2 regions of the Marinobacter antarcticus genome follow, and region 2 is predicted to be linked to the other one. Evidence: predicted binding sites of a transcription regulator. Region 2 holds the regulator's gene; the other holds the start of a gene.
The links. Region 2 encodes LexA, which represses DNA repair genes until DNA is damaged. Its sites were predicted from a motif close to CTGTNTNNNNANACAG; they were not measured.

Region 1 (15,487 bases), on a different contig from region 2:
CTGAATTCATTCGATGGCAGATCGTCGGACGGTGAACCACCACCCCAGTCAAAATCAATCTTGGATTCGTTTCTAACGGCGACCAGCTGATTAAAATTTATGCCGCGAAAATACTGACCTACAAAGCCGGCAAGGTACTGTTGACTATCCTCGGGTACAGGCGTTTCGCTTGCTGAGTTCAGATCAGTGCCGGCTTGGTATTCTTTCAAGTTGCTATAACCGTCGCCATCCTTGTCCTGCTGGTCGTCCGCGCTATCGAGTGGGTCTAAGGAGCCGCTAACTTCAACGCCATCGGGAATGCCGTCGCCGTCGGTGTCAGCGTTGTTTTCCGTCGTACCCAGAAAGAATTCGTCATATGCGGTAAGAAGATCGCCGTCCGGATCGCTTTGAGCATCAGCAGGGTCTTTGGGATCGAGGCCATTGACCACTTCCCAGTTGTCATAAACACCGTCACCGTCCTCGTCCTGAGGCGGGAAGGATGAGTTGAAGCCGATGTTGGCACCGGCGTCCAGGAATCCAGCCCTGTAGCCCAGGTGGTAAGCTTCCTGAATGGACATGCCGGGCTCGGCTGCCGCCGGCGACCAAGAGTGCAATGCGCTTGAGGGCACAACGCTCCGGGCAAAGCCGGGACCTTCCCAGGCTACGGTAAAATGATCATTTCCGCCGCCCTCCTTGAAGCGGATCTCGAAATAATAGCGCTGGCCACTCTCAAGTGTTCTTAAATCGGAGCTCTGGGAGCTGTACTTATTAAATTCACCGACTTTGGTCCATCCGGGGACGCTGGCAACCAGTTCGCCGTTATCCGAACGTTCCGATGAACTTAAAAATAGCAGGGTTTCGTCGTCGCCGGTGATGTAAAAACGGTAATCACCATCCAAAGGTGGCTCAATATAACCTCTGACCAGAGCGCCGAAGTTATCGCCCCGGTTTCTGGGTGAGTCGAGACTGGTTATTTCAAGCACTTCGTGGGGGTTGTGGGGGTAATCCGGGTGTGCAGTGAGGTCGCTTACCTTGGTGCCTGAGATGTCATCCCAGTACAGGACGTCAACCAAGCCTGGTTGACTTTCACTTAACGCAAGGCCTGGAGTGATGCTCAGTGTTACAAGGATGCCTACAGCAATACTTCGAGTAATGGACATAGTAAAAATTAATTCCTGATAAACACTCCTATCCCTGGTGAGTATATGTATAGTTATTCAGCGAAATAATGGATCTGAATTATTAAGTTAAAGCACAAAAAGTCTTATGTGCTCTTGAGTGATTATTTAATTCGGGCCAAGTCTACAGTGTTGTTAATAAAAATAATGCATTGTGTTTGCAGGCTTCAGGTCTGATATTTTAAAATATTTAACTATGTTAAACAGGAGTTTAATAGGAGTTCAGGTCGGGTTTCAAAAGGTTTTATGGTGCCTTTAATTTGTAAATTATTATTGTGATTTATTGCAGATAGTTTAATCAGAGGTGTATTTGGTAATTAATGTAGCGTTTGGTGGGTTTATACTATGAAATCTGTATAAGATTTGTAGTTTTAATAATAAGAATTAATCGTGACTCCAATTGTAAATTCCGCCAGAAAGGCTGGCATTAGCCATCGCACCCATGAATACGACCATGGCTCGATGAGTGAGTCCTTCGGTCTGGAAACTCTGTAAAAGGCCCGAAAGGTGCCTTTTACAGAATTGAATTAAAGAGAACAGTGACTGTCGAGATGAGACCCCAAAACCCACCGGAGAAACAGTAAAGGTTGCCCATGGCAACAGGGCGTTAATCCTTAATTTTTATGCTCATAATAACTAAGTATTACTTTATAAAATGTCTGTTTAATGTTTCTATCTGACAATTTAAAAAGTGAGCCTCGCTGGTTATAATCAGGTTGTTTAATCGCTAAACCATTTTCCTGCAGTGCTATCTGGACTTGGACTTGGATCTTGAGTTTGCTCGTTATCTGTATCGGAGTATAAGCAAAAGAACCGGGAGCGTTGATCACCATCAGTTCGGATTAGAAGTGATAATCCCAGGTCAAATAATCTTTCAATATTTTCTGGTTGTTTTATTGATTCGTTTGCCAGTTGCGAGAGATTATTCATGATCTTGCCTCGTGACGTAAGGAATAATCTGGCATGCCCTTGTATGGAGGTTTCCATGGCATTGACGAGTCCGGATAATCTTGCTTTGAATGAAGCTACGGATTGTAAGAAAATAACGCCCGTGATGAAACGAAGGAGAACATTATGCCTGCCAGTGACCGCGAACTCGAACAAGCAGGAAGCCGGTTGGCCGAGCAGCTGTTGGCAGCGAACCTTACTCTGGTCACTGCCGAAAGCTGCACCGGCGGCTGGGTTGCCAAGGTACTGACCGATAAGGCGGGCTCTTCCGCTTATGTGGTGGGCGGCCTGGTGACATACAGCAACGACGCCAAACAGAAGCTGCTGGGAGTTTCTGATGTGTCCCTGGATAAGTATGGCGCCGTCAGCGAGCCGGTTGTCCGGGAGATGGTCGCAGGTGCACTGGCGACAACCGGAGCCGGTGTTGCGGTGGCTGTCAGCGGTGTAGCAGGACCTGGAGGCGGCAGTGAAGAAAAGCCCGTTGGAACTGTCTGGTTCGCCTGGGGTAGCAGTGTTGAAGCCACAGAGGCAGTAGTTCAGTATTTCAGCGGCGATCGCGATCAAGTGCGACGACAGGCCGTTTTCTTTGCGCTGCAAGGTGTTAGCGGGTTTTTGGGACAAGCGTGAATACTTTCACAATAACAGGGGTTGGTCTCGTCCTCGGGGTATGTTTTAATACTGTTCAAATATACAGGGAATTCACTGTTACCGCTGTACAGGTTCCCGCTTAACTATACCTCCCCCGGCTTGCCAGATCCTGCCGGGGGCGAAGGCAACAGAGGGTTTGCACTGATGGAAGACAACCGCAAAAAAGCATTGAGCGCAGCGCTGGGCCAGATTGAGCGCCAGTTTGGTAAAGGCGCAGTAATGAAAATGGGCGACCAGCCCCGCGAAGCCATGCCTGCGGTTTCCACCGGCTCTCTTGGCCTGGACGTTGCGCTGGGTATAGGCGGTCTGCCTTACGGACGGGTTGTTGAAGTTTACGGACCTGAAAGCTCCGGTAAAACAACACTGACTCTCCAGGTTATCGGGGAAGCACAGAAAGCGGGTAAAACTTGTGCTTTCATCGATGCCGAACACGCCCTGGATCCTATCTACGCAGAAAAAATCGGTGTTAACGTAGACGAACTTCTGGTTTCCCAGCCGGATACCGGGGAGCAGGCTCTGGAGATTGTCGACATGCTCGTGCGCTCCAACGCGGTAGACGTCATCGTTGTGGACTCCGTTGCCGCCCTGACACCGAAAGCTGAAATTGAAGGCGAAATGGGTGACAGTCACGTCGGCTTGCAGGCCCGCCTGATGTCCCAGGCTCTGCGTAAGCTCACGGGTAATGTGAAGCACTCCAACTGCCTGCTGGTCTTTATCAACCAGATCCGTATGAAGATCGGCGTGATGTTCGGCAGCCCCGAAACCACCACTGGTGGTAACGCCCTGAAATTCTACGCATCTGTACGCCTTGATATCCGCCGCATCGGCGCTGTGAAAGAAGGCGATGAAGTTGTTGGTAATGAAACCCGTGTCAAGGTCGTCAAGAACAAGGTAGCTCCGCCTTTCCGGCAGGCCGAGTTCCAGATTCTTTACGGCAAGGGCATTTACCAAATGGCTGAAGTGCTCGATATGGGCGTTAAAGAAGGCTTTGTGGACAAATCCGGAGCCTGGTATGCCTACAACGGCGATAAAATTGGCCAGGGTAAGGCCAATGCCTGCAAGTTCCTTGAAGAAAATATGGAAATTGCCAAGGAGATCGAAGCCAAGGTGCGTGACAGGCTGATGCCGAAGCCGGTTTCCAAGAAAGATGCTGCGGCAGCCGCTGAAGCGGCGGAAGAAGCGAGTAGTGAACTGCTTTAACACATCCCGGGAGGTGCGTTATGGATCGCAAAAAGAAATTGCTTGTTGTTTCCCATGCGCCTTCCCCGAACACCCTCACCCTGCGCAATGCAGTTGCTCAGGGTGCAGGCCATGAAGACATTGAAAACGTTGAAGTAACCGTGCTGGCACCATTTGATGCCGGCCCGGATGATGTTCTCGCCTGTGATGCCATTATCCTTGGCACCACCGAAAATCTCGGTTACATGAGCGGCGCTCTCAAAGATTTCTTTGATCGTAGCTACTACCCCTGCCTGGAGAAAACCCAGGGCCTGCCGTTCGGCTATTATATTCGTGCGGGTCACGACGGCACAGGAACACAGCGCGCTATCGAAAGCATCACCACCGGGCTGCGCTGGAAAGCCGTTCAGGAGCCACTGATCTGCCGTGGTGAATACCGGGATGAGTTCGAAGAGCAGTGTCGTGAACTGGGGATGTATGTTGCAGCCAGCTTGGATGCCGGGCTGTTCTGAGAGGTATGTCAGTTGGCGAAACGGTTATAAAAACCTTCGATACGTGATAGGGCATTGTCCACAGCCCTGGAATACCCTTTTTTGTTGAGGCAATAGCTGAACTGTACGCTTACCCTGTAGCCAGTCTGAAAGGGATGGCATTCTATAACCCGGGCACAAACTCTCGACTCACTGATGTATTTGCCTTCAAAATCCATAAGCAGGCGCGTGCCCGGTTCTAGCGGCCGTGGGCACAGCACCGCCATGCCGTAGCGGTTCAGGTCAAGGCAGGTGACCGGGGCCGGGTTTTTGCCGATCATAAGACTAAAGAACAATGGTCGGAAGAGTAAGTGTAGTTCTGCGATAAAGATCAGGATAATGAAGGGCGATAAAAACGTGAATCTGATTACAAAGCGACGCTTCCCGGGACGTTTACGACAATTCTTTTCCCTGAACGCGACAGACTGGTCTGCAGAACCTACAATGACCGGCCAATGAGTCAACCGTTACAGGACCCAACCTTGAAGTCACTGTCCCTGCACCAGCTTTACAAAGCCTGTGTTCTGAAAGATCTGCCGTTCAAATCCACCAGACAGCTGGAGCCTCTTGCTGAAATCGTAGGCCAGAACCGGGCCCAGGAAGCGGTGCGCTTTGCTCTGGCCATGCCCCATGGCGGTTATAACGTGTATGCCGTGGGCCGGAACGGTCTGGGTAAGCGCACAATGATGTTGCGCTACCTTGAACATCATCTGGATACCAAACAGCAAAGCCACGACTGGTGCTATGTCGCCGATTTTGAAGAGCCTCGGGTTCCCAAGCTGCTTCAGTTGCCAGCAGGCAAAGGTGTGCGGCTGAAGCAGGACATGGAAAAACTCATGAGCCGGCTGGTAAAGGTTATCCCGCAGACCTTCGACAGTGACAGCTTTCTGGAGCGCTCTGAGAAGCTCAAAGAGGAGTACGCGAAGAAGCAGGAAGACGAGCTTGAGAAAGTAGCTGCGCAGGCGCGCCGGAAAAAAGTCAGCCTCACTATTACAACGCCCGGTGGATACCGACTGGTGGCGATGAACGGTGATCAGCCCCATACCGCAGAGACGTTCAAGGCGCTGACAGACGTGCAGCGAGACAAGTTCGAGGATTCAGTCAACAAACTTGAGAAAAAACTCCGCCAGGCGCTGCGTAAGTTGGCTGACTGGGAGCAGGATTACGCCGATAAACAGCAAGCGTTGAACAGGGAAGCTCTGGAGGGTATCTCTGGCCATCAGATTGACGAGCTGATTGAAAACTACAAGAGCCTTCCGGATGTGGTTGCCTACTTTGAGGCTGTGCGGGCGGATCTGGTCGAGAATCTGGAGATCTTTCTCGAAGACAACGAAGAGCAGGCAGCCATTGCCTATGCGGCGCTGGATAAAAAGATGCCGCGCCGTTATCTCGTTAATGTGCTGGTGCATCAGAAAACCAACGAAGTTCCGATGGTGGTGGAAGACAACCCGACTTACCACAATCTGTTCGGGTACGTTGAGAATGTTACCTACAAGGGCACCGTGTTCACGGACTTTTCTCTGATTCGTTCGGGCAGCCTGCATCGGGCCAACGGAGGTTATCTGTTGATGGATGCCATCAAGATGCTCGAGCAGCCCTTTGTCTGGGACGGGCTGAAGAGGGCCCTGCGAGCCCGGTCCATTCAGATCAACTCCCTTGAGCGTGAACTTACCCTTTCGGGCACGATCTCGATTGAACCCCAAGGTGTGCCGCTGGATGTAAAACTCGTGCTTTTCGGCGATCGTGAAACCTGGATGTTGTTGCAGGACTACGACCCCGAGTTTGCGGAGCTGTTTCGGGTAACAGCGGACTTTGAGAATGAAATGTACCGCTCGGACGGCAGCCAGGTGACGTATGCGAAGTTTATTGCCAGCGTGGTAAAAGAAAAGAACCTTCTGCATTGCACAAACAAGGCGGTGGCACGGATCATAGAATACAGTGCACGTATGGCAGAGCATCAGGATCGACTTTCGTTGCACGCCGCAAATATCGCTAACCTGCTTCGGGAGTCAGATTTCTGGGCACGTCAGGCCGACGCTAAACTGATTCAGGATGTTCATGTAGAGCGGGCTTTGGAGAGCGCCAAATACCGCAGCAGTCGGATTCGTGATCAGTTCTATGATTCCATTCGCGACGGCTCCACGCTGGTATCAACCCAGGGCGCGATTGTCGGGCAGGTAAACGCGCTGTCTGTGCTGTCTACCGGCGGGTTCGAGTTCGGGCTGTCCAACCGTGTAACCGCCACCTGCTATTATGGGGATGGTGGGATCATGGATATTGAGCGGGACGTAAAGCTGGGCGGCAATATTCACTCCAAAGGCGTGATGATTCTCAGCTCCTGGCTGGCTTCCCATTTTGCCGTGACCGATCCGATGCACCTGTCTGCCAGCCTTACGTTTGAGCAGAATTATGGCGAGGTGGATGGTGATAGCGCTTCGCTGGCAGAGCTCTGTGCTCTGATATCCTCGCTGTCGGGTGTTCCGGTGCGTCAGGATTTGGCGATTACCGGCTCTGTTAATCAGTTTGGTGAGGTGCAGCCTATCGGTGGAGTTAATGAGAAAGTTGAGGGTTTCTTTGCTACCTGCCAGCTTAAGGGTGGGCTAACAGGCACCCAGGGCGCGATCGTACCTGCGAATAATGTGCAGAACCTCATGCTGGACAGCGAAGTGGTTCAGGCGGTTCGTGAAAGCCGGTTTGCCGTCTACGCTATTTCGAATGTTGAGGAAGCCGTTACTTTGCTGCTGGACAAGCCTGCCGGGAAGGTGGACAGCAAAGGCAACTATCCGAAACAGAGCGTTTTTGGCATTATCCAGCAGAGGCTTGAGAAAATGCGCGAGCACGAACGCCAGGAGCACGCCCGGGACGATCAGAAAGATCCGTCAATTCACTGAGCGGCTATCACAATAAAACAGACAGGAGAGAACACGCCCATGACTGATACTCAGCAGACTGTATACGTGGTAGAGGACGACGAAGCCGTCCGTGACTCACTGGAGCTGTTGCTGAAATCCGATGGCAAGCCGGTCAAAACCTATGAGAACGCGGCGGTGTTCCTGAAGGACTACTCCGAAAAGATGGCCGGGTGCATTGTGCTGGATATCCGCATGCCGGGTATGGACGGTATGGAGTTGCAGAAGAAGCTGAACGACAAACACTCCATTCTGCCAATCATTTTTGTGACCGGGCATGGCGATGTGCCCATGGCGGTCGATGCCATGAAAGAAGGCGCTGTAGACTTTATCCAGAAGCCCTACCGTGAAGAGGCACTGCTTGAGAAAATCGAAGCTGCGCTGGAGCAGGATCTGGAACAGCGCAAGACGCTTGGTGAGAAACAGGAGATTATTCGCCGGATCAAGAGCCTGACCCCTCGGGAACACGAAATCATGGATCGAATGATAGAAGGTCAAGCCAACAAGGTGATCGCTATTGAGCTGGAAATCAGTCAGCGCACAGTAGAGATTCACCGCTCCCGGGTAATGCACAAGATGGGCACCCATTCACTGGCACATCTGGTTCGTATGGTGCTGTCCGTAAAGAACCTTATCGACGCGCGGTAATACCGCCGGCATTATGCGGTTATGTTTTTGACCGGCCTTTTACTATATGACCGAAGTTGTCAGCGAAAATTCAGAGGTTACGGTTCTGCTTGTGGATGATAATCCACAGAACCTGAAAGTTCTCTATGAGACTTTGAAAGACAAAGGCTACCGGCTGCTGATTGCCAATGAGGGCGAAAAAGCACTGGATCTTGCTCAACGCCACCAGCCTGAAGTGGTTCTACTCGATATCATGATGCCTGAAATGGATGGTTATGAGGTCTGCCAGCGCCTCAAGGCCGATCCTGAAACGGCTGACTGTGCCGTGGTATTTCTCTCAGCCCTGGATGACTTGCAAGCCAAGGTAAAAGGCTTTTCTCTCGGTGGCGCAGACTATATCTCCAAGCCGTTCCAATCTCAGGAAGTCATTGCCAGGGTCAAGACCCACGCCCGTGTTATACGGCTAGAGCGTGAGCTGCAGGCTCGCAACCGAGAGCTTCAGGGTGACCAGACCCGCATCCTCAATTCCATCAGTGAAGGCATATATGGCCTTGATGAACACGGCACAATTGAGTTTGCCAACCCTGCCGCTGGTGTCATCATGCGGTGTCCAGCAGAGGACCTTGTAGGTCGTAATTTTTTTGCAGTTCATTTCTCAACGGCAGCTGAATGCCCGGCCAGCCTCCCGGTTCACTCTACCTGCAGTCAGGGTATCGCGGAGAATCAACGCGATATCCGGATGCTGCGCACGGATGAAACCGGGTTTTCTGCTGAATATCGCTCCACGCCCAAACACGATGGCGAGGAATTGCATGGGGCGGTTGTTGTATTCCGTGATATTACCGCTGAACTGGAGAGCGAGAGGGCACTTGATGAGGCGAGGGAGCTGGTTCAGGAGCAGCGCGACCAGCTGGCCCACACTTCCCGGTTAACCACCATGGGTGAGATGGCTGCCGGTGTGGCTCATGAGGTAAACCAGCCGTTGACGGCAATTACGAACTACGCTCGGGTTGCCCAGCGTGTTATGTCCAAAGAGAGCCCGAACCTGAGCTTGCTGCAGGAAACCCTCGACAAGATTGAGGCTCAGTCCCACCGCGCCAGCGAGATTATCCGCAGAATCCGACGATTTATGAAAAAGCCGGCAACCGGCAAGGAAGTGCTGTCCCTATCCGCATTACTGGAAGATACACGCCAGTTTGCAGAAGTAGACATGCGTAATAACGATGGCGCAATCGAGCTTGTTGTACCAGCCGACTTACCGGATATCCTGGCCGATCCGATTCAGGTGCAGCAGGTTGCCCTTAACCTGATACGAAACGCGCTTGAGGCCACGCGCAGTGCAGAGTCTGCATTGCCAGTGGAAGTGAGCGCGAGAGTGACGGGTGAAGGTTGTGTCCGGGTTGAGGTTCGCGACCATGGCGTCGGGCTTGCGGAAGATGCAGAAGAAAAGCTGTTTTTGCCTTTCTACACCACTAAAGATGAGGGTATGGGCATTGGCCTACCTACCTGTCGTTCCCTGATTCAGGCCCAGGGAGGTGATATAGGTTTTGAGCGCCCCGAAGATGGCGGCGCCCTTTTCTATTTTACGCTGCCTGTGGCTGGCGCAGCGGCATCATCTTGCCCGGCAGGCGCTGGGAGTTCTTCTGGCGCCGTTTAGATCCATTCGATGCGCCCACTGAGGTGCGGTGCATCGCCTCTTGCGTTCAGCAGTTGATAATCCCACCCGTTTTTTCCTGTCTGCCAGTTCAAAAGCGCGGTGCCCGGTAAAAACAGAGGTTTCTTGAACTGGCAACTCACTTTCACCGGGCCTGATTGCCACCCATCTTGTTCCTCCAAAATGGCCAGAGCGTGTGCTTTGCTCCACATGCCGTGCGCTATTGCCCTTGGAAAACCAAAAAACCTGGCGCTCAGAGCGTGCATGTGAATCGGGTTGCTGTCGCCGGAAATTTTCGCGTACTGCCGCCCGATGGATTCCGGCGCTTCGATCTCTGTTGTATTCGAATAATGCTCCAAAGGCGGTGGAGCCGATTTTGTGGCCGGATCCACGTGCTTTTCGGGTTGTCGGAAGAGCATGGTACTGGTCTCCTCCCATACCACTGTGCCTGCAGAACTGGCGTTCGTAATCAAGCCGAACTCTATGCCGCGGCTGGTGCGTTCCTGATGACCCAGGCAGACGTCCAGCTTCAGAGTTTCGCCCACCCCAATTGGCCTGTGTTGGGTTATGGTATTGCGCAGGTGCACCAGCCCCAGGAGTGGTAATGGAAAAGCCTTTTCGGTCAGCAGCTTGAGATGAAGCGGGAACGCAAGAATGTGGGGCCAGGTAATAGGTATATGATTACTCGGTCGGAATCCGCAGGCGCGTTCATATTGGCTCAGGTCATCGCTAGCGGTGTGAGCACAAAGCAGTTCAGCGGAGAGCCGTGGAAGTGTAATGGCTGCATCAGATATGCTTTTTTTCGGCAGAAGAGCCCTGCCGTAGAGTGGAAGCAGCGTCGGCGGGGTATCTCGATAAACAAGCGTGTCTGGCATGATTGTTCTCCCTGATAATCGATGTATTCATGGATAGAATATGAAGGATTGACCAGAGATGACGAATGCAGGTGCCCGCTGTGTCTGGGTTCTGGTGCAACTGTGAGTCTGTGGCCTGATATGCTCTAATATAAGACGATAGTATATGACAGTCTTTGAGCAAGCCTCGCAAAAACACAGCTCGCAGGGCTGGGTGACAAGCCTGCTGGCAGTCTGGCAAACCCGTCCAGGCGAAGCATTGACTTGGGGTGTTCTGGCGGGTGTCTGCCGGGCCAAAGTAGTATCCAATAAATACAAAGCGGGACTTTATGCAGGAACTACGTGACGCGGGCGTTATGTTGCGCCTCATTTACGAGGCGATGAAAGCGAAGGGTATTGACACCGATCTCATTTTTAGCCGGCTGGGTGTCAACGCGGATTATGTTTACACAGAACAGCTCCGCACTCCCCACAGTGCGCAGACGTTTTTCTGGCAGGCTGTAGAGGACGTCTCCGGAGACCCTGATATCGGGCTGCATCTTGGGCAGCTTCTTCCAGTCTGCAAAGGGCAGGTTCTGGAATACCTGTTTCTCAGCAGCTCCAACTTCGGCGAAGGTCTGCGGCGGGCACAGAATTACCAGCGCCTGCTCAGCGATGCGGCGAATACAGATTTTTTCATTGAAGGCGATAATGCCTGCATGGTGCTGGATGCTGCTTCGGATGATATCCGGCGCCTGCGACATTTTAATGAGTGTTTTGTGCTGGGTCTGATAACGTTTTTTCGTTCGATTACTGAAGGTCAGTTTCACCCTTCACGAATCGAGTTTGAGCATGAGCGTAACGAAGGGCGCGAGCACGTTAAGGAAGTGCTGGACTGCGACGTAATATTCGGTGCTGAAGAAAACCGGTTGTATTTTCCCGTCAGCCTGCTTTCTCATGCCTCGCCTCACGCAGAACCGGAACTTCTGGACCTGCACGAGCGTTTTGCCAGCGAACAGGTTGCCCGTCTGGAGAAAAAGGATATTGTCGGGCAGGTAGAGCGGATTATCGCCGAGTTGCTTGATAGCGGTGACGTCACGCTGGATGCTGTGGCTACGCGGCTAGGTATAAAGCCCCGCACCCTGCGTACCCGGCTTACCGAGGCAGAAACCAGTTTTAATCAGGTGCTTGCGGATTTCCGCTATCGTCTCGCGCGGCAGCTGCTGGCGACGACGGATGAGTCTGTTGATGAGATTGTTTATCTGACTGGATTCTCGGAGCCAAGCACTTTCTATCGGGCTTTTAAGCGCTGGTCTGGAAAGACGCCGATAGAGTACCGGAAAACAGCGCAAGGTAAAGATGCGATGGTTGATGCCATGTAAAATGCTGTTTTCCGGATTTTTTCAGGAAATGCGTTGACATCATCAGGCACCTCTTTATAATGCGCTCTCGTTGTTACCGAGCAATCAGGCCCATGATTGCAAAGCCTTTTAAAGCAATCGGTTGCAACTTTGCGGAGCGGTAGTTCAGTTGGTTAGAATACCGGCCTGTCACGCCGGGGGTCGCGGGTTCGAGTCCCGTCCGCTCCGCCACTTTCAAAAAGCCGTTAGCTATTATTTAGCTAACGGCTTTTTTCGTTTCAGTTTCCAGTAAACTGCGACGCCCCTCTTTTAAAACGAGCACCTTCAGTTCGGCTGAAACCATGGATCCTGAATGCTTTCACTTGGCCATGGTTCGAAATTGTTTCCGGTGCTCTCCAGGACTGAGTTCAAACCAGCGGCGATAGGCTTTGTGTAGTGCTGCGGGGTTGGAAAAACCGAGAAGCCAGGCTATTTCGGATAATGACGTTTCAGTTTCCCGGATATAATCCCTTGCCAGCTGTTTTCTGGTGTCATCCATCAGTTCACGAAACCCGGTTTTCTCGGCGGAAAGCTGTCGCTGCAAGGTCCACGGCGTAATGCCCAGCTTCGAGGCAATCGTCTCAAGGCTTGGGGTTTCTCCTCTAAACAGAGGCGTGAGCAGGCCTCTTACCCGGTCTCCCGTTGTCCAGCCCCGCTGAATTTCCTGCATTTCCGTGTCACAAATCTGCACCAGCTTTTCGTGCATGGCTTGTTGCGCCTGTATTGTTCCCTGGTTCCATATGTCCTGTCTGACGGTCACGCTGTTCGTGGCTGCTCCGAATTGAACCGGGCAGCGAAACCAGGCCTCAAACAGTTCGTCCATGCCGATGGATGGATATTCTATGGTTACTCTTTCCAGCACATCCCATTGCCCGGTAACCGTGCGTAAAAACTGTGTCCATGCTCCGAGGACCGAGTCCACAACGAAATAATTAAAGGGGTTGTAGGGGCGGATGGAGTAGAACTGCAGCCTCCTTTTTTCCGGCTCTGCCTTTGGGATTCCACGACTATTTCGGCTGGTCAGCAAAGAATAGCGGATAAGTGTTTGTAAGGCGGCGCCGGCGGTGCCGGCTGATTCGCCCGCAAGTCCTGCAATACCAGCGTCAATAGGCCGGGACAAGGCCCCCGTGCGCAACCCAAGGGCAGTATTGCCGCAGGCTTCGATGGCAGCGTGGCCCAGCCTCATGAAGCGTGGAATGCTGATTCGGGCGGCAGGCGACGTGAGCGTCTGCTCGCTGAGTTGAAAGCGATGTGTCAGATCCTGCACGTTTACGCCCTCCGCTTCAGCGGCCCGGAGCAGTACGCAGACATAGAGAGCGCTGATGTCGCCGAGAGGATTGCGATTAGGGAAGGACTGAAGATCGGATGGATCCATGGCGGTTCGCTTCGGGTCTGTTGCCTGGGGATAATAGAATGTAATTCAGGGATATTGTTGAAGGCAACCCGCATCGGTAATTTAGGCATCATCAAAAGAAGTGGGGCGGTTAAGACCCCGCCAATGATCATTATGAGGAGCTCAGTTATGACCACCAACGCGACACCAGGCCTTGCCAAATATCCGCATTTGCTTGAGCCACTTGATCTGGGTTTCACCAAGCTGCGTAATCGAACGCTGATGGGGTCCATGCATACCGGGCTGGAAGAGGCAAAAAATGGCTTTGAGCGGCTGGCTGAGTTTTACGCTGAGCGCGCCCGGGGCGGCGTTGGCCTGATTGTCACAGGTGGTATTGGGCCCAACCCGGAAGGCGGCGTTTTTCAGGGCGCGGCCAAAATGACCAATGACGAAGAAGTGGAAAAGCACAAAGTCATCACCAGTGCCGTGCACAAAGCTGACGGCAAGATCTGTATGCAGATTCTTCATGCTGGTCGCTATGCCTATTCTCCAGCGCTGGTCGCACCCTCTGCTATTCAGGCACCCATCAATCCGTTCAAGCCCAAAGAGCTGGATGAAGCCGGCATTGAAAAGCAGATAGAAGATTACGCGGCATGTGCGCAGCTTGCTCAAAAGGCCGGTTATGACGGCGTCGAGATCATGGGTTCTGAAGGCTACTTCATTAACCAGTTTATTGTTGCTCACACCAACCACCGCACAGATCAGTGGGGCGGCAGCTATGAGAATCGCATCCGTCTGCCAATCGAAATTGTGCGTCGCGTTCGGGAGCGGGTCGGAGAAAACTTCATTCTGATTTACCGCCTTTCTATGCTTGATCTTATTGAGGACGGCAGTACCTGGGAAGAAGTGGTGCACCTGGCCAAGAAAATTGAAAAAGCAGGTGCCACCATTATCAATACCGGTATCGGCTGGCATGAAGCACGTGTGCCCACCATTGCAACCTCTGTTCCCCGTGGTGCTTTCACCAAGGTAACCGCGCGCCTCAAAGGTGAAGTCAGCATTCCATTGGTCACCACAAACCGGATCAACATGCCGGGTGTTGCCGAAAAGATTCTCGCGGAAGGTGATGCGGATATGGTGTCCATGGCTCGCCCATTCCTGGCGGATGCGGATCTGGTGCTGAAAGCCGCTGAAGATCGGGCCGAAGAGATCAACACCTGCATCGGTTGTAATCAGGCGTGCCTGGATCACACCTTTGGTGGCAAGCTGACTTCGTGCCTGGTAAACCCGCGCGCCTGCCACGAAACCGAGCTCACCTATGTAAAAACCACATCGCCCAAGTCAATTGCTGTCGTGGGTGCCGGGCCTGCAGGGATGGCTTTTGCATCGGTTGCGGCAGAGCGAGGTCATAAAGTGACGCTGTTTGATTCGGGCAAAGAGATCGGTGGCCAGTTCAACATCGCCAAACTGATCCCGGGCAAAGAGGAGTTTTACGAAACTTTGCGCTACTACCGTGTGATGCTGGACAAGCACGGCGTAGATGTGAGGCTCGAAACCCGCGTGAGTGTCGACGACCTGAAAGCCGGCAGCTTCGATGAAGTTGTGCTGGCAACCGGCGTTGCGCCCCGGATACCGGATATTGATGGTATTGATCACCCGAAAGTGATCGGCTATCTCGACGCTCTGCTGGAGCGCAAGCCCGTGGGTCAGAAGGTTGCGGTTGTGGGTGCCGGTGGTATCGGTTTTGATGTGTCCGAATTCATCGTGCATAAGGGCACCTCTGCAGCACTGGATACTGATCACTTCATGCGAGAGTGGGGTGTGGATCTTACTGTTGAGCACCGAGGTGGTATTCAGGGCGTTAAGGCGGAAGTCCCCGAACCTGCCCGCGAAGTTTACCTGCTGCAGCGGAAGGCCTCGAAAGTTGGCAAAAACCTGGGCAAAACCACCGGGTGGATTCACCGGACGTCACTCAAAAACCGCAAAGTCCAGATGATGCCCGGTGTGACCTACCGCAAAATTGACGATGAGGGGCTGCACATCACGGTTACGCCCAAGGGCGCGGAGCAGGGCGAGGATCGGGTACTGCCGGTAGACACCATCATTCTCTGTGCGGGTCAGGAACCATTGCGTGAACTGCAAAGCGGCCTTGAAGCGGCCGGATTGCCCGTGCACCTGATTGGTGGGTCGGATGTGGCAGCAGAACTGGACGCGAAGCGCGCTATTGATCAGGGTAGCCGACTTGCCGCCAGTATCTAACCAAAGAGGC
Region 2 (15,487 bases):
TCCGGCTCACTGCAGGTTATCAGCGCGAAGATATCGAGAACGTTGAGTCCGAGCTGTTGACCTTTGGGCAGCAGTGGCAGCACCAGCTGGATGATGGCTGGCTGCAGGTGTTGTCAGTGCGCTGGGAAGGCGAACGCTTCAATATTGGTGACGATGAAAAAGGCACCAGTACTCTGCTGCTCCCGGGGATCGGTTACTCCAAACTGCACGCCGATTCACCGCTGGATCCGTCCCGGGGTTACCGTTTGCAGGTTAATGTGAGCGGCTCTCACAGGGCGGTTCTGTCCAGTGTGGATATCCTGCATGTGAACGCCATTGCCAAGGGCCTGTTTACACTCGCTGGCAAACACCGTTTTCTGTCACGCCTCCAGTTCGGTGGCGTAGCAACTAACCGGTTTGAGGACGTACCGCCTTCTCTGCGCTTCTTCGCCGGTGGCGACCAGAGTGTGCGCGGTTACGGTTACCAGACGTTATCACCGGAGAATGATAATGGCATCCCGGTTGGGGGTCGTTACACGATAGTGGGCAGTGCTGAATACCAATACCAGTTTGCTGATAAATGGCGTGCCGCGCTGTTTGTTGATCATGGCAACGCGATTAACGATTTGTTAGACCCCTTGGCTACCGGCGTCGGCGCCGGTATTCGTTGGGTCAGTCCGCTTGGGCCCTTGCGTCTGGATATTGCCAAAGGCCTGAATCCTGAACTTGGTGGCCAGTGGCGGGTTCATTTCTCGATGGGGCCGGAGCTGTGACGGAAATTCATAAAGATAACGAAACAGCGGATAGCGCAAAACAGCCTCAGGGCAAGCGGACTGGTCGTATCCGGTTCTGGTTGCTTCTGCTTCTTGGGCTGTTGGTACTGTTGCCGGTTGTTCTGGTTGCGGCGGCGTTGCTGGTATTGCGCTCTGAGACAGGAACCGCCTGGGTAATTGAGCAGATACCCGGGCTCGAGGTTGTCAACGACCGCGGCTCGCTGTTTGGAACCTGGCAGGCGGATCGTCTTCAGTGGCGGGGATACGGTGTTGATGTGGCGGCTGAATTCCCGCTCATAGACTGGTCGCCTTCCTGCCTTTTTGACTTGCAGTTCTGCCTGGAAACCCTTCACATAAAGCAGTTGGACGTGAATATACAACCTTCTGCAGAGGCGCAGGGTCCGGCCGAAGACCTCAGTCTGCCTGGGCTTGAGTTGCCGCTGGGGCTCAGAGTTAACGACGTACGGTTAGGAACATTTACCTTCAATGGCAGCAAGGTATGGGACAGATTCGAGCTTGATGCCGGCGGCTCCGGGGCAGACTGGAAACTGGAGCGGGTCTACTACCAGCTTGATGACTATACCGTGGTGGCATCTGGTCGCGTGGAAACCCGCAGAGACTGGCCCGTCAATCTTGAGGTGAACGCCAAGCTGCCGCCTCCTTATGGCGATACCTGGACAATTGGCCTGGCGCTTTCTGGCAGCGTGCGGGATCTTGCTCTTGCCGGGCAGAGTCGCGGCTATCTCGACGCCGCGCTGGAAGGCAAGGTGGAGCCGTTGGCGTCGAACCTGCCAGCACGCTTGCGGGTAACCTCGGAAACGTTCCTGGCGGCCGAGGCCTTGCCGGCAACCCTGGTGCTGAACGACTGGTTTGTTGAGGCCGCAGGCAGCCTGCAGAGCGGATTTAAAACGACAGCGCAGGCGACACTTCCCGGCACGGAAGGGCCGGTTTATCTGACACTTTCGGGCCTGGTTACAACCGCTGAGGCCCGGGATATCAGGCTGGAACTTTCGGCGAAGAGTGGGGCAGAGAAGAGCAAGGCAGACACACCATCCAAAACGGTGGTGGTCACCGGCAATACGCAGTGGCAGGACGGTCTCAGTGCGGAGGCGAAGTTCCAGTTGCGGCAGTTCCCCTGGTATTCACTGGTTCCCGGCCTGGACGAGCCGCCTGTTGCGCTTCGCAAGCTGGATGGTGAGGCTTCGTGGCGTGATGGTCGCTATCAGGCGAACCTGACCGCTGAAGTGGACGGGGCCCAAGGCCCGGCAGAGTTGTCTACATCTATTGACGGTGATGCCAGCCGGGCCAGGTTAACAGAACTCTCTGCGGTGACGGGGGCGGGGTCCCTCTCTGGTGAAGGGGCCCTGGATTTTTCCGGTCCGCTAAGCTGGCAGGCCGCCTTGGAACTTGTGGATTTTAACCCCGGATATTGGGTGCCTGTTCTGGAAGCGAGTCTCAGCGGCGAGGTCTCAACAAAAGGGCAGCTCACGGATGGGGCAGTTCCGGCTATGGAGGCCAGCTGGGATCTGAAGGGCCAGTGGCGCTCCAGCCCGACTGTTGCGGCGGGCCGCCTTGATACCTCAACGGGTGATTGGGTTGTGCCGCAGCTGAAGCTGGTTATTGGTGATAATCGACTTGATGGTAGCGGTAAATGGGGCAAGGAGTTACAGGCCAATCTAGACCTCAAACTGCCGGATCCGGAAAAAATTCTGCCGGGCCTGGGCGGAGAGGCCAAGCTCCAGCTCAAGCTTGCAGGAACTCCCGATGACCCGCGAGGGGAGTTGACCGCAAGTGCTGTCGAACTGCGCTGGCAGGATCTTCTGGTTGTTGACGCGCTAAGCCTCGATGCCCAGCTGGAATCCGGGTTCCGTCTCAATGCCGAGTTGCAGAGCAAGGGTATTGCCGTCGCCGGGCAAACTATCGAGTCGCTGGCCGTCAAGGCTCAGGGCACCCAGGGCGATCACGAGGTTGCCATTGATGCCCGGCATGCAGATGCGCGAGTGCAGCTGGATTTTCAGGGTTCTGCGGGTGAGGCTTGGGCAAACTGGCAAGGTGAGCTTGCGCGGGGCGTTATTGATGTGCCCGGGCAGGAGCAGACCTGGGAGCTGGAATCTCCCGCCGGACTAGCATACGCAGATGATGGCAAACTCAGTTTTGCGGCCCATTGCTGGCGCTGGCAGCAAAGTTCTGTTTGCGCAGACAAACAGACCCTGCTGCCTGTGCCCGGCATTGCCTATCGTATCGACAGTTTCCCCGCCGCGGCTTTGGCTCCGCTTCTGCCAGAGACATTACGCTGGTATTCAAGCATTAGCGGTGAAATTAACTTTACCTCAACCGACAACGGCCCTGATGGTCGCATTGTACTCGATGCCGGTGAGGGTCGATTTGAGCTGCTTCTGGACGGAGAGTGGGAGAGCCTGAGTTACGATACCCTGACGACGGAACTGGATCTCAAGCCCGACGAGGCGGATCTTGCGGTACGGTTGTCTGGCCCGGAACTTGGCAGACTCTCGGTGAATATGACCCTGGATCCGATGGCCGAAGGCCGCCCGGTTGAAGGTCAGTTTAAACTGGAAGGCCTTGATATCGCCTTGGCTGGCCTGTTCACCGGGCTTGAAGAGGTGGCCGGCGAGGTGAACGGCGAAGGAACGATCTCCGGGCCTCTGATGAAGCCTGCGGTGCGTGGGGAGGTGGCGTTAACCAACGGCCGGATAGTGGATCCCCGCCTGCCTCTGCCCATGGAAGAAGTGGTTATCAGCGTCAAGCTTGACGGCTATTCAGCGGACATTCGCGGTCGTATCAGAAGCAACGCCCGCAGCGAAGCTCTTATTCGGGGGGAAATTGACTGGCAGGATGCTCCAGGCGGTGAGGTTCGCATTACCGGTGACAGGTTGCCTTTCAGCCTGGAACCCTACGCCCATCTGGAGGTGGCGCCGGATCTGACCATTGCATTCCGTGAAGGTGCCTTGCGAGTGGAAGGCCGGATTGAAGTGCCTCGGGGTGACATTGAAATAGAAGGGCTGCCCGAGCAGGCTGTTTCCGTATCCGAAGATGAAGTGATTGTCGGAGTAAAGCAGGAAGAGCCTCTTGTCAGGTCTCTGGATATGGATGTCACGGTGGTTGTAGGCCAAGACCGGGTTAGCTTTGTCGCGTTCGGCGTGACGGGCGACCTTGAGGGCACCCTGCGGATCGGTAATGACATGGACACCCGGGGCACCCTGCAGTTGGTGAACGGTCAATACGAAGCGTATGGCCAGGAGCTTGAATTGCGGCGTGCACGGCTGCTATTTGTCGGCAGCCTGGTTCAGCCGTACCTGGATATTGAAGCGGTGAGGCAGGTGGATACGGTGGTGGCAGGGATTCGCTTGAGTGGCCCGGTTCAGTCACCCACTACCGAGGTGTTCTCCAGCCCGGATATGCCGCAGGCAGATGCTTTGTCCTACGTGATTCTTGGTCGCGCTCCCAGGGGACAGAGTGAAGACGGGCAGATGAGCCGGGCTGCCATTTCGCTGGGGCTAACTCAGGTGAACAAGGTAACCGGCCAGATCGGAGAAGGCTTCGGTATTCGCGAGTTAACGCTTGAAGCGGAAGGTAGTGGGGACCAGACATCGGTTGTCGCCAGTGGCTACCTGAACGACGACCTTAGTATCCGCTACGGGGTGGGCATCTTTGTGCCCATCAACACCGTGGCGCTGCGTTACGATCTGGGACGGTACTTTTATCTTGAAGCTGCCAGCGGATTGGCAGCCTCTCTGGATATATTTTATACACGGGACTTCTGAGTTCAGTCCAGTTCAAACGTTGCATCCTGCACTCAGTGATCCCTTCGCGCTATTGCTCCATCAACTGGCCCGGCTGGATGCGGGCTCCAGCCGGGCCAGCTTGAATGACAGCGCTGCCTGCACGAACTCGCTGAAAATCCGCCGGTGTCCACTGTGGTAAAGCAGGTATTCAGGATGCCACTGCAGCCCCATAAGCCATTGGCCACGAGTGCTTTCAATGGCCTGGACGAACAGATCATTGTCTACAGCTGTCACCTTGAGATTCTTGCCCAAGCGTTTTATAGCCTGGCTGTGTATCCGGTTGGCCCCGATTACCGGGGCCCGCATAAGCTTTCCCAGCCGGCTGGTTTTCACAAGTCGAACGGTCTGCATGGGCAATAACAGTGGTCTGTGCCGGGTATTCACCCTGAGGGGCGTTACGTTCTGGCACAGGGAACCACCGTGAAATATGTTGATAAACTGAGCGCCCCGGCAGATACCCAACACAGGAATCCCGACAGATTCTGCCTGTTCCAGCAGGTGATAATCGGTTGTATCCCGGACCTTGTCGTAACGGGCACTCACCTGGGGTTCCTGGCCATAACGCCCCGGGTGAACATGGGTGCCGCCTGACAGCACCAATCCGTCCAGCATTGAAACGTCCACCCGGGCACCGGGCCGGATGTAATAGGGGCGCGCACCCTGCAGCCTGAGGCCAAAACTGATCAACTGTTGCGCAACACGCTTGCGGGCAGGGCCGCTGATGCCGATTGTCAGGCCGGGCAGGTTGTCTTCAGTAGGATGCTGTTCAGACATAGTCTTTGCTGTGCAGCCAGCTTGCTGAGGTTTCCTGCCAGCTCTGAGTCAGATTGCGCAGGCTGATTTTCCGGCTTTCCCGGAACAAAGCCCGAAGCTCGGCCAAGTCGTCCGCATTGTTGGCGATCTGCTCTACCACCACCCAGTCATTCCACACGTTGGAAAAGTTCCATTCCGGGTTGTCGATGTCACAGTCTGGCAGCCGGTAGTGAAGTGTAGGCCGGCTTTTGATGCGTGGGTCTTTCACGTACTGGTCGAGAAGAGGTTTGTCCAGATGGGCAAACAACGGCAGAAGATCCAGGGCACGGTTGCGCGTGGGGTTGGATTCCAGATAATCCACCATCATCTGGTGTTGGTCTGGTGCATAGCCCTCAGTTATCAGAAGGTCAGTATAACGGCTGCTCCAGGGTTCAATATAGGGTGTGAACTTTCTGCTGATGTCCAGCTGATGGCGAGCTTTGAGCCAGTCATAGAGCACGGCAAAGGCCTGAAAGTAGCGAACCAGTGTTGTCGGTTTGAGGTCAGGCAACTCAGGATTCAGCTGCAAGCCGAATGCAAAATAAATAGCCTCCCGGCTACCCAGTGCGCCGGCGTCACGCAGCTCCTTGACCAGAACCTCAATCTGCTGCAGTTCCGAAAACCGCATAGGCGGGCTCACAATCTCCAGCGGCACAATACGCTCAGCCGCGGCATCGATGACTTCCATGGCTTGCCCGCCGAGCTCACGGAGTGCCTCGGGCACTCTCTCATCCGTGAGATCCAGATCTTTCACCGGATCCGAATCCAGTTCGATAACAAAGCAGCCCAGAGGCGTCTCAAGCTTGCTCACATAGCGGGATTCCAGTGTGGGCGTTCCACCAAGAAGCTCTGCAACCAGGCTGACGAGTTGCCCGTATCCAAGCCCGGACAGTTCGATTTCCACACCCACGCGGCGTTGTTTTCCGTCAGTCGTGTTCAGTATGTCTGGCATCTTGCAGGGGGTAGTTTTACTCATAGTACTCACAGGTAATAAATTTGCGATTTTTCACCATATCACACTCCTGTAGCGGCGGTGGTTAAGGGATAGCAAGAAAATAAGTCACCTGGCTTTACACTGGATAAAACACTGTATATAGTCAAAACACTGTATAAACAAACAGGATTGCTGGTGCACTGTATATGCCAGCAGATATCAGGCCCAGCATGTATAAGCCCTGCATGCAGCAAGCGGAGCAGCGCAACAATGAAGCTGACAGCAAGACAGTCTCAGGTACTGGCGATTATTCGCCGATCCGTGGATGAAACCGGCTACCCACCCACTCGCGCGGAAATAGCAGCGGAGCTTGGATTCCGCTCGGCGAACGCCGCTGAGGAGCATCTGCGTGCACTGGCCCGCAAGGGCGCTATCGAAATGGTGCCGGGCGCCAGCCGGGGTATTCGCCTGCCCGAAGTTGCTGAAGACCCGGGGCTACCTGTTATTGGTCAGGTGGCGGCGGGCAGTCCGATTCTGGCTCAGGAGCATATCGAGGATCATTGCTCGCTGAAGCCGGAGTTTTTCTCGCCTTCAGCCGATTACCTGCTTCGGGTCAGAGGGATGAGCATGAAGGATATCGGCATTCTTGACGGCGACCTTCTTGCAGTACACAGCACTCAGGATGTTCATAACGGCCAGGTTGTTGTGGCCAGAGTGGGTGACGAAGTGACGGTGAAGCGCTTCCGGAAAGAAGGCTCGAAGGTCTATTTGAGTGCCGAAAATGAAGAGTTTGCGCCGATAGAGGTCGACCTCAAGGAGCAGGAGCTGTTCATTGAAGGGCTGGGTGTAGGTGTTATCCGGCGTTCTGATCTGCACTGATCGGGCTGGTATAACCACAGACGCATTGAAAAACGGGTGAATTATGGAACAACTTAGCTTCAATCAGAACATGGCATGGCAGCAAGGTATTTTGCCTTGCTCAGTGCCGGAATATACAGCCCGGAAACAGCGCACAGTCATTCGAGCCAATTACAAACCGGATGTCGCGGACTCCACTCCGGTTGGCAATGTCACGGAAATCATTCTGCCAGAAGGGCAGGTAGAAAACTTTCAGCTGTTGCTACCGATGCTGACTCAGCTCAACCAGGAAAAACGTTGGTTGGCGTGGATTGATCCTCCCCAGGCACTGGTGAGCAAGTGGCAGAAAATGCACGGTATTGTCGCTGGAGAGCTTCTGGTTTTGCGCTCCACCGCAGAATACCCTGCGCGTCAGCTTGCGGAAAGAGCCTTGAGCGCGGGTACCTGTCATGCGGTGGTTATGTGGACGCGTAAACTGGGGAAAACAGCCTTTGACTCCCTGCAGAAGGCGGCGGCGGAAGGTAACAGCCACGGCGTCGTGCTTAGGCAACGCTGAGTCTTACCCACTTAGTGCAGAGTGTAAGCGGGCTGAGCGTCTGAAACGTCCAGCTCGTCATCTTCCCAGTCAATGTCGTGAGTAACATTTCCAGCGGCTTCTATTCCTGCAGCAATCATTGCCTTGGCTACAGACATATCCCGATCTTCCATCATTTCGCGGGCTTCATTTGAAAACGAAATCCTGACCAGTGGTGCACTGTCGTCGTCGATGCGTCGCAGGGCATAGTCGCCGTTGCTTAATTGTACAATCTCGAAAAACGATGGTGACATTTCATTAACCTTTTAGTGTTGAAAACCGGAAGCGGCGGTCCTGAGTGATTGGTGATTACCACTCGCCGTGTTGTTCTTCCAGGTTGTCGGCAAACTGTTTTACTGCGTTCAGAGTCTTCATAAGCACTTGGGCGGAGCGGTCTGGCCCGACCTCGGCAGATACGGCAATTATATTTTCTGCACTAACCGTTTTCCGCGCTGCGGGCGGTCTGCTCTGGGCGGTTTCGAGCTGGTCAAGGTGATTCCACCAGCTTCCCGCTTCCTGCTCAAGGGCTCTCAGTTCGCTGGTTTCGGTGGCTTGCTCTCCAATCAGGTTTGCAAGTTCTGCCAGAGATGAAGGCTCCTCCGAGCGCTTCTGGTAAAACCGGGCAATCATAATCAGTAAGAGCCGTCTTGCCCTTAAAAGAAGCTCGATAGAACCTTGGGTAGCCGCTTCACGTTGTAATTTTTGCGCAGGAGTATGAACCGGGTTCCCGGTATCGGTTGGCTGCTTCGGTGTTTCAAGAAGCGTCCTTGCAAGAAACAGCTTTTGTGAAACCAGCGAATACCATTGAGATGCCATGGGGTGCCTCTGAAAACTCCCTGCTGCGCAGAGGTCCCGCTGAGGATCCCTGCCCGAAAACAGCCGAATAAAATAGCCTGCCATCATAGCATTTCAGCTGGCAGATTTCTTTACCTCTTCCGTTTTGGTCTCAAGTGACAATAAAATACAAACAATCACTTGAAACGGTCGTTTGAATTTGGCAAAAGGGAGCCCCTATTATGGGTTTTGGATTGTCTGGAGGGGTTAGGAATGCGGAGCCAATTTGTCGCGTGTATTGCAGTGCTTTCGTTCGGGTTTTCCGGGCAGGCGTTGTCAGCAGTATCGGTAGCTGAAGCCGAACGGCTAAAGCTGGATCTGACGCCGGTCGGTGCCGAGCGAGGAGCCAATGCTTCCGGCAGTATTCCGGAGTGGACCGGCGGGTTGACTGCGCCACCTGCCAACTGGCGTGAAGGCGATATTGAGGTAGATCCGTTTCCGCAAGATGAGGCGTTGTTCGTGATCACGGCGGGCAATATGCACCTGTATAAGGACAAGCTCTCTGACGCTTCGCTCCGGATGCTCAGCCAGTACGGCCCGGATTTTTTCATGCCGGTTTACCAGACTCGCCGCACCGCCGCGTTCCCGCAACATGTGTATGATAAGTTTTATGACAATGCTCTGAGCGCTAAAGTGCTGGATAACGGAAATGGCGTGCGCAACACTATTATGACCAGCCCGTTTCCGATTCCTGAAAACGGGCTCGAAGTCATGTGGAATCACATTCTGCGTTATCGCGGTGAAGAGGTATCGTTCCGTAGCGCTTCCGCCACGCCCCAGGTGGACGGTTCCTATAACCCGGTAGTCAATCAATATGATTACTATTTTGCCTACAGCAAGAGAGATACAGAGCTTGCTGATATAGATAACAAGATTTTCTACCTCAAGACGGATACGATTTCGCCCTCTACGCTGGCTGGTACTATCACGCTTGTGCACGAAACACTCGACCAGGTGCGCTCGCCCCGCTTGGCCTGGCGTTATGATTCTGGCTCCCGGCGCTTGAGGCGGTCACCGAATCTGGCCTACGAGACGGATTTGCCAAACTCCTCGTCCCTGCGCTCCGTTGACCAGAAGGATATGTACAATGGTGCTCCAAATCAGTACGACTGGATTCTGAAGGGCAAGCGCGAGCTCTTTGTTCCCTACAATGCTTACAAGTTGCACAATCAGTCAGTTCGGCCGGACGACGTTATTCGTGCAGGGCACATTAACCAGAAACTGACGCGCTATGAGTTGCATCGGGTTTGGGTGGTTGAGGCAAAGCGCCGCACCGGCATCAAGCACATCTACGACCGTCGAGTTTTTTATGTGGATGAAGACAGTTGGCAGATCCTGATGTCGGAAGAGTATAACGAGGATGGCGAGCTGTGGCGGGTTTCGGAAGCCCATAACATCAGCTATTACAATGAGCCGGTGTTCTGGACTACCATGGAGATGACTTACGACCTAAAATCTAAGCGCTATTACATCGACGGGCTGAATGACGATTTCCCGGCCTACGATTTTAACCCCGGATTTCGCGGTAGTGAGTTTACTGCTTCTTCTGCGAGGAGGGCTGCTCGTCGCTGATTGCAGTACTACGGTATGAGACGCTGGCACTCGCCGGCGTCTCTTCAGGGTCGCTCGTTCTTCACCTCTTTGTGCAAGGAGAAAATGTCTTGGCGGACTCTCAAGATGGTTCCCGCTCTGAAGGCCAGTCGTGTCTGGCAAACTTCGATCAGCTAATGGCGGATCTTGGCAGCGCTCTGGCCAATCAGGACTGGGACGCTCTGGTTAGCCTCAGCGCTGGGGTGAAACCCGCGACAGAGCCGTTGATAGCCGCACTGGAGGATGGGAAAATTGAACCGGAGCCTGTCCGGACTCGACTTGAAGAGTTGCGGCAGTTTCTGGACACAGCAGGTGAAGGGGCTGCCCGGGCCAAAGCAGAAGCGGAGCAGGCCCTGAAAGGAGTGAACCGAAACCGCAGTGCAGCTAAGGCCTACCAGAATGTTTCAACGCCGCGGCCTAAATAGCGTCATAAAATTGACTCTTTTGGTTTTAACGTCTTAAATACCGCACAAATCCCCAAAGAGACTCTTGTGAATGTCTAAAAATAACAAGGTGCTGGTGCTGAGTGAGGACGAGTCGATGCGCCGGGACATGGCGACGATTCTGGAGTTTATTGGCGAAGAGCAGGTTATTGCAGGTCATGACGCCTGGGCACTCCTGGAATCTGGCGATGAAGAGAGTCTGGCGGATATTTCCGTTGCCGTTGTAAATGGCTTCGATTCTGGTGCCGTAAGCATGATTGAGGCTGTGTGCAAGGCCGTGCAGGGCGTTCCTTTGTTGATGGTGGGTGATCCCGCACTCAAAGGCTTGGCGGAGTCGGATGCTGCTCGCGTTATTGCTCGGATGGAATGGCCTCTGAATTACACTAAATTCGTAGACTCGCTCTACCGTGCCCAGATTTTTGCAGAGCAGTTCCGTCGTTCAAAAGAGCGTGGCCAGCAGCGCGGCCTGCAGTTATTCCGGAGCCTGGTAGGAACTAGCCGCCAGATTCAGCAAGTGCGCCAGCTCATGGAGCAGGTGGCGGACAAGGATGTGAGCGTGCTGATTACCGGTCCGTCTGGCACCGGTAAAGAAGTTGTTGCGCGCAATCTTCATTACCACTCTTCACGTCGCGACAAACCGTTTGTACCCGTCAACTGTGGTGCTATACCAGCGGAACTGCTTGAAAGTGAGCTCTTCGGCCATGAAAAAGGCGCATTCACTGGTGCGATTACCGCCCGGGTCGGGCGTTTCGAGCTGGCGGAGGGGGGCACCCTGTTCCTGGATGAAATCGGCGATATGCCGCTGAATATGCAGGTTAAAATACTGCGCGTACTGCAGGAACGGACATTCGAGCGGGTAGGCAGTAATCGGACTATTTCCGCGGATGTCCGTGTTATTGCGGCGACGCATAAGCATCTTGAAGATATGATCGAATCGGGTGAATTCCGGGAAGATCTCTATTACCGGTTGAATGTCTTTCCCATCGAAGTGCCATCATTGCGGGATCGGGTAGAGGATATTCCGTTGCTTATCAATGAGCTGATTTCCCGTATGGAAAAGGAAAAACGCGGTTCCTTACGGATGAATTCGGCAGCGATCATGAGCCTGTGCCGGCACGACTGGCCAGGTAATGTCCGCGAGCTGGCGAACCTGGTGGAGCGTCTGGCGATTATGCATCCATACTCTGTAATCGGGGTGCAGGAGTTGCCGAAGAAGTTTCGATATATAGATGATTTTGATGAGAATCGGCCGGTTGAGGATTCGGGGATGCCTTCTGGTATTCCCGGGTTGGTGGGGCTGGATGCTCCGGCTTTGTTGCCGGTGAATGGTATTGATCTGAAGGATTATCTGTCGAATCTTGAGAGGCAGCTGATTCAGCAGGCTTTGGACGAGGCCGGGGGGGTGGTTGCCCGTGCGGCGGAGAAGCTTCGGATCCGGCGGACTACTCTTGTGGAGAAGGTTCGGAAGTATGGGCTTCGGGAGGAGGAGCCTGAGGAGTTTTGAGTAAGCTTGCAAGATGGTGGGGTGCGGTCGCGGGGTAGTCCTCCTCTTTTTGTGTGCCAACGAGACGTCAAAGGTTTGTAGCCTTCGGCGTTTTTCTCGTTCAGGGCGACGTAAAACCGTCGTTTACCTTTTTGTGAGTTTTTCTGTCCATTGATCTATATGGAAAAATCCTAGTTGGCACGGCACTGGCTTAGTGATCTGAAAACGAATCATCCGAAGGGTGTGGCCCTGTGTATCGGGGCTGATCGGGAGTCAGGTTATGAGTCAGGCACAGTTTATCATTCAGTCGGCGGAGCATGAGGCGCAGGCCAATGCGGCGGCGGATGCTAACGATAAGGTGAGGGCGTTGTTTCCGCAGCAGGATGATGAGGCGGTGGGTTCTGCGCTGGAGATGTTTAACCAGATGTCGCGGCAGATTACCGATTCTTATCGCACGCTGGAGTCGCGGGTTAATCAGTTGTCGGGGGAGTTGAGCCAAGAGTCTTTGCAGCGTCAGCAAGAGCTGGAGGAGAAGGAGCAGTTGGCCGACCGGCTTTCTACTCTGCTGAAGGCCCTGCCGGCAGGTGTGGTGGTGCTGGACAGCCAGGGTGTGGTGTCGCAGAGCAATCCTGCGGCTATTGTGTTGCTGGGTGAGCCGTTGGACGGTGAGCGCTGGGTGGATGTGATTGGTCGCTGTTTCTCTCCGCGCCGGGATGATGGTCATGAGGTGTCTTTGAAGGATGGGCGCCGGGTGAGCATTGAGATCCGCACCATGGACAACCAGCCGGGGCAGTTGATTTTGCTCACCGATCTGACAGAAACCCGTCATCTTCAGTCCCAGCTGGCCCATGCCCAGCGGCTTTCTGCCATGGGCAAAATGGTGGCTTCGCTTGCTCACCAGATTCGCACGCCTTTGTCTGCGGCCATTCTTTATGGCGGGCACTTAACCCAGGACGATCTGGATGAAGAGATGCGCCAGCGTTGCGCAACTCGCCTGATGTCGCGGCTTACGCACCTGGAACAACAGGTGCGGGATATGCTGATTTTTGCACGGGGCGAAACCCGTCTGGCGGAGGAGCTGTTTGCGGCCACGCTGGTTTCGGCTCTGGAATCTGCGCTGGAGGGGATTAAGCCTGCGGCAGGTTCTGACGTGATGTTGAAGAGCGACGTACCAGCGGATTGCCGGTTGATGTGCAACCGGGATGCGTTGGTTGGAGCCTGTACCAACCTGGTGAACAACAGTCTCGAAGCAGGCGCCACTGCTGTTGCCGTTCAGGTTGCATCGGAGGCGGGTGAGCTGTTGATCCGGGTTTTGGATAACGGCCCGGGGTTTGGCAAGGCGGAAGCAAGCCGGTTGGCTGAGGCTTTCTACACCACCAAATCCCACGGCACGGGGCTAGGCCTGGCGGTTGTGCAGGCTGTTGTGAAGGCTCATCAGGGTCAGTTTTCCATTGAATCGCCGGAGCAGGGTGGCGCTGTCGCGACTCTGCGTCTGCCGCTATTGCGTAACAAACTCTGATCGGAGGCGAATATGGCCAAGGCCCAGATTCTGATTGTTGAAGATGACCGTGACCTGCGCGAGGCGCTGGTAACCACTCTGGAACTGGCGAAATTTCGCGTCCGCGAGGCCTCGAACGCTCATGAGGCGCTGGCACGGCTAGCAGAGGCTCCGGTCGATATGGTGGTCAGCGATGTGAACATGCCCGGGCTCTCCGGTCATGAGTTGCTGGGCGAGGTGCAACGCTTGTATCCCGGTTTGCCGATGATGCTGATTACAGCGTATGGGCAGATCAGCCACGCGGTTTCAGCCATGCAGTCCGGTGCTGTGGACTATCTGGTAAAGCCGTTTGAGCCGAAGGTGCTCGTTGATGCAGTCACCAAGGTAGTGGGCGGAAGCCGTCAGAAGCCTGGCGATGAGCAGCCTGTGGCTGAGGATCCGGCCAGTAAGCGTATATTCCAGCTGGCAGCCAAAGTGGCTGGCAGTGATTCGACGGTGATGATCTCCGGGGAAAGCGGGACCGGTAAAGAAGTTCTGGCCCGGTATGTTCACCAGCAGTCGCCACGGGCGGATCAACCTTTTGTCGCCATTAACTGTGCGGCTATTCCTGAAAACATGCTTGAAGCGATTCTGTTCGGCCATGAGAAAGGTGCCTTTACCGGCGCAGTTGCATCCGCCCCCGGAAAGTTCGAGCAAGCCAATGGTGGAACGATTCTGCTGGACGAAGTTTCGGAAATGGACCCCGGGCTCCAATCCAAACTGCTCCGGGTTTTGCAGGAGCGGGAAGTTGAGCGCGTAGGTGGTCGTAAAACCATCTCGCTGGATGTTCGTGTGATTGCCACGACTAACCGGGATCTGGCGGATTTCGTGCGGGAAGGGCGGTTCCGGGAAGATCTCTACTACCGGCTGAGTGTGTTTCCTATCCACTGGCAGCCGCTGCGGGAACGTCCGCTGGACATACTTCCGATGGCAACGTCGCTGCTGAAGAAGCATTGTCGCAAGATGAAACTGACCGGTATCAGCTTTGCTGCCGATGCCCGCAGCGCGCTGATTCAGCATAGGTGGCCCGGCAACGTGCGGGAACTGGACAACGCTATTCAGCGTTCGTTAGTTCTGCACCAGGGGAATGTGATTCACGCAGGCGATCTGTGCCTCGAGATTGGCGCCAGCGGACGTTTTGATGGCCACGGAACTGTAGCGGCCCCGGTAGCACCGGCATCTGTCGCTCCACCTTTTGAAGAAGCGCATCTGCAGCAACCGGAACAGCTGGGTGCAGTAACACCGGTCCCCGGATTTTCTGAATCCGATCACCCGGCCCCGGTATCAATTGAAGCTGGATCGCTCGGAGATGATCTGCGGCAGCAGGAGTTCCGTATAATCATCCAGACACTCAGAAAAGAGCGTGGGCGTCGCAACCGGGCCGCAGAGCAACTGGGTATTAGCCCGAGAACTCTGAGATACAAACTGGCCCAGATGCGTGATGCCGGGATTGATCTGGATGCAGAGTTGGACATGGCGTAAGCAGTCTTTTGTAGTACCCCTTCGTAGTACCCCTTATTTTGGCACCCGTATGGGTGCTTTTTTTTGGGTGATTTCCGGGCCCGTCGCACCCTGATCAATTTAACGCCAGTGTCCGGCAGGCGCCGTTCCATGGTGTTGTAGGACACCTGTCCTTGCCGTGTTAACAATGTTATCCACAGGTTTTGTGGGTAACATTGAATATTACAAAGATTCCGGTTCAAATACAGAAACCGCCACTTTCTCTCCGTCAAAATTCCGCCGTCAGTGATTTTTTCTATGATTTTTGTTCTTCTAACTAACTGTTAATAAGAATGAAATAAATTATGGCCTGACCATTGCTTGGCCCTGATCAATAAAGTCAGACCAGCAAGCCTGCCCCTGTTGGGGTGGTGTCAGGAGAAAGTT

Region 1: a site for LexA is predicted at 2,784-2,799, ahead of recA (recombinase RecA). Genes of this name have one in related genera too.

What each region holds. Positions count from the first base shown of each region.
Region 1 is NZ_FRAQ01000004.1:68,129-83,615, forward strand. Features, by position in the region: gene BUA49_RS15655 (PA14 domain-containing protein) at 1-1,139, opposite strand, end outside; gene BUA49_RS15660 (CinA family protein) at 2,232-2,732, shown strand; gene recA (recombinase RecA) at 2,898-3,953, shown strand; gene BUA49_RS15670 (flavodoxin family protein) at 3,974-4,444, shown strand; gene BUA49_RS15675 (PilZ domain-containing protein) at 4,453-4,743, opposite strand; gene BUA49_RS15680 (Lon protease family protein) at 4,945-7,353, shown strand; gene fixJ (response regulator FixJ) at 7,393-8,019, shown strand; gene BUA49_RS15690 (ATP-binding response regulator) at 8,066-9,655, shown strand; gene BUA49_RS15695 (MaoC/PaaZ C-terminal domain-containing protein) at 9,652-10,527, opposite strand; gene BUA49_RS15700 (AraC family transcriptional regulator) at 10,836-11,867, shown strand; tRNA gene BUA49_RS15705 (tRNA-Asp) at 12,001-12,077, shown strand; gene BUA49_RS15710 (AraC family transcriptional regulator) at 12,205-13,260, opposite strand; gene BUA49_RS15715 (NADPH-dependent 2,4-dienoyl-CoA reductase) at 13,408-15,477, shown strand.
Region 2 is NZ_FRAQ01000001.1:1,854,031-1,869,517, forward strand. Features, by position in the region: gene BUA49_RS08695 (autotransporter assembly complex protein TamA) at 1-752, shown strand, start outside; gene BUA49_RS08700 (translocation/assembly module TamB domain-containing protein) at 749-4,534, shown strand; gene BUA49_RS08705 (gamma-glutamyl-gamma-aminobutyrate hydrolase family protein) at 4,595-5,329, opposite strand; gene BUA49_RS08710 (amidoligase family protein) at 5,322-6,323, opposite strand; gene lexA (transcriptional repressor LexA) at 6,552-7,160, shown strand; gene BUA49_RS08720 (cell division inhibitor SulA) at 7,204-7,695, shown strand; gene BUA49_RS08725 (hypothetical protein) at 7,707-7,967, opposite strand; gene BUA49_RS08730 (DUF6586 family protein) at 8,023-8,529, opposite strand; gene BUA49_RS08735 (DUF1329 domain-containing protein) at 8,761-10,119, shown strand; gene BUA49_RS08740 (SOS cell division inhibitor) at 10,209-10,562, shown strand; gene BUA49_RS08745 (sigma-54 dependent transcriptional regulator) at 10,633-12,084, shown strand; gene BUA49_RS08750 (sensor histidine kinase) at 12,344-13,582, shown strand; gene BUA49_RS08755 (sigma-54-dependent transcriptional regulator) at 13,595-15,082, shown strand.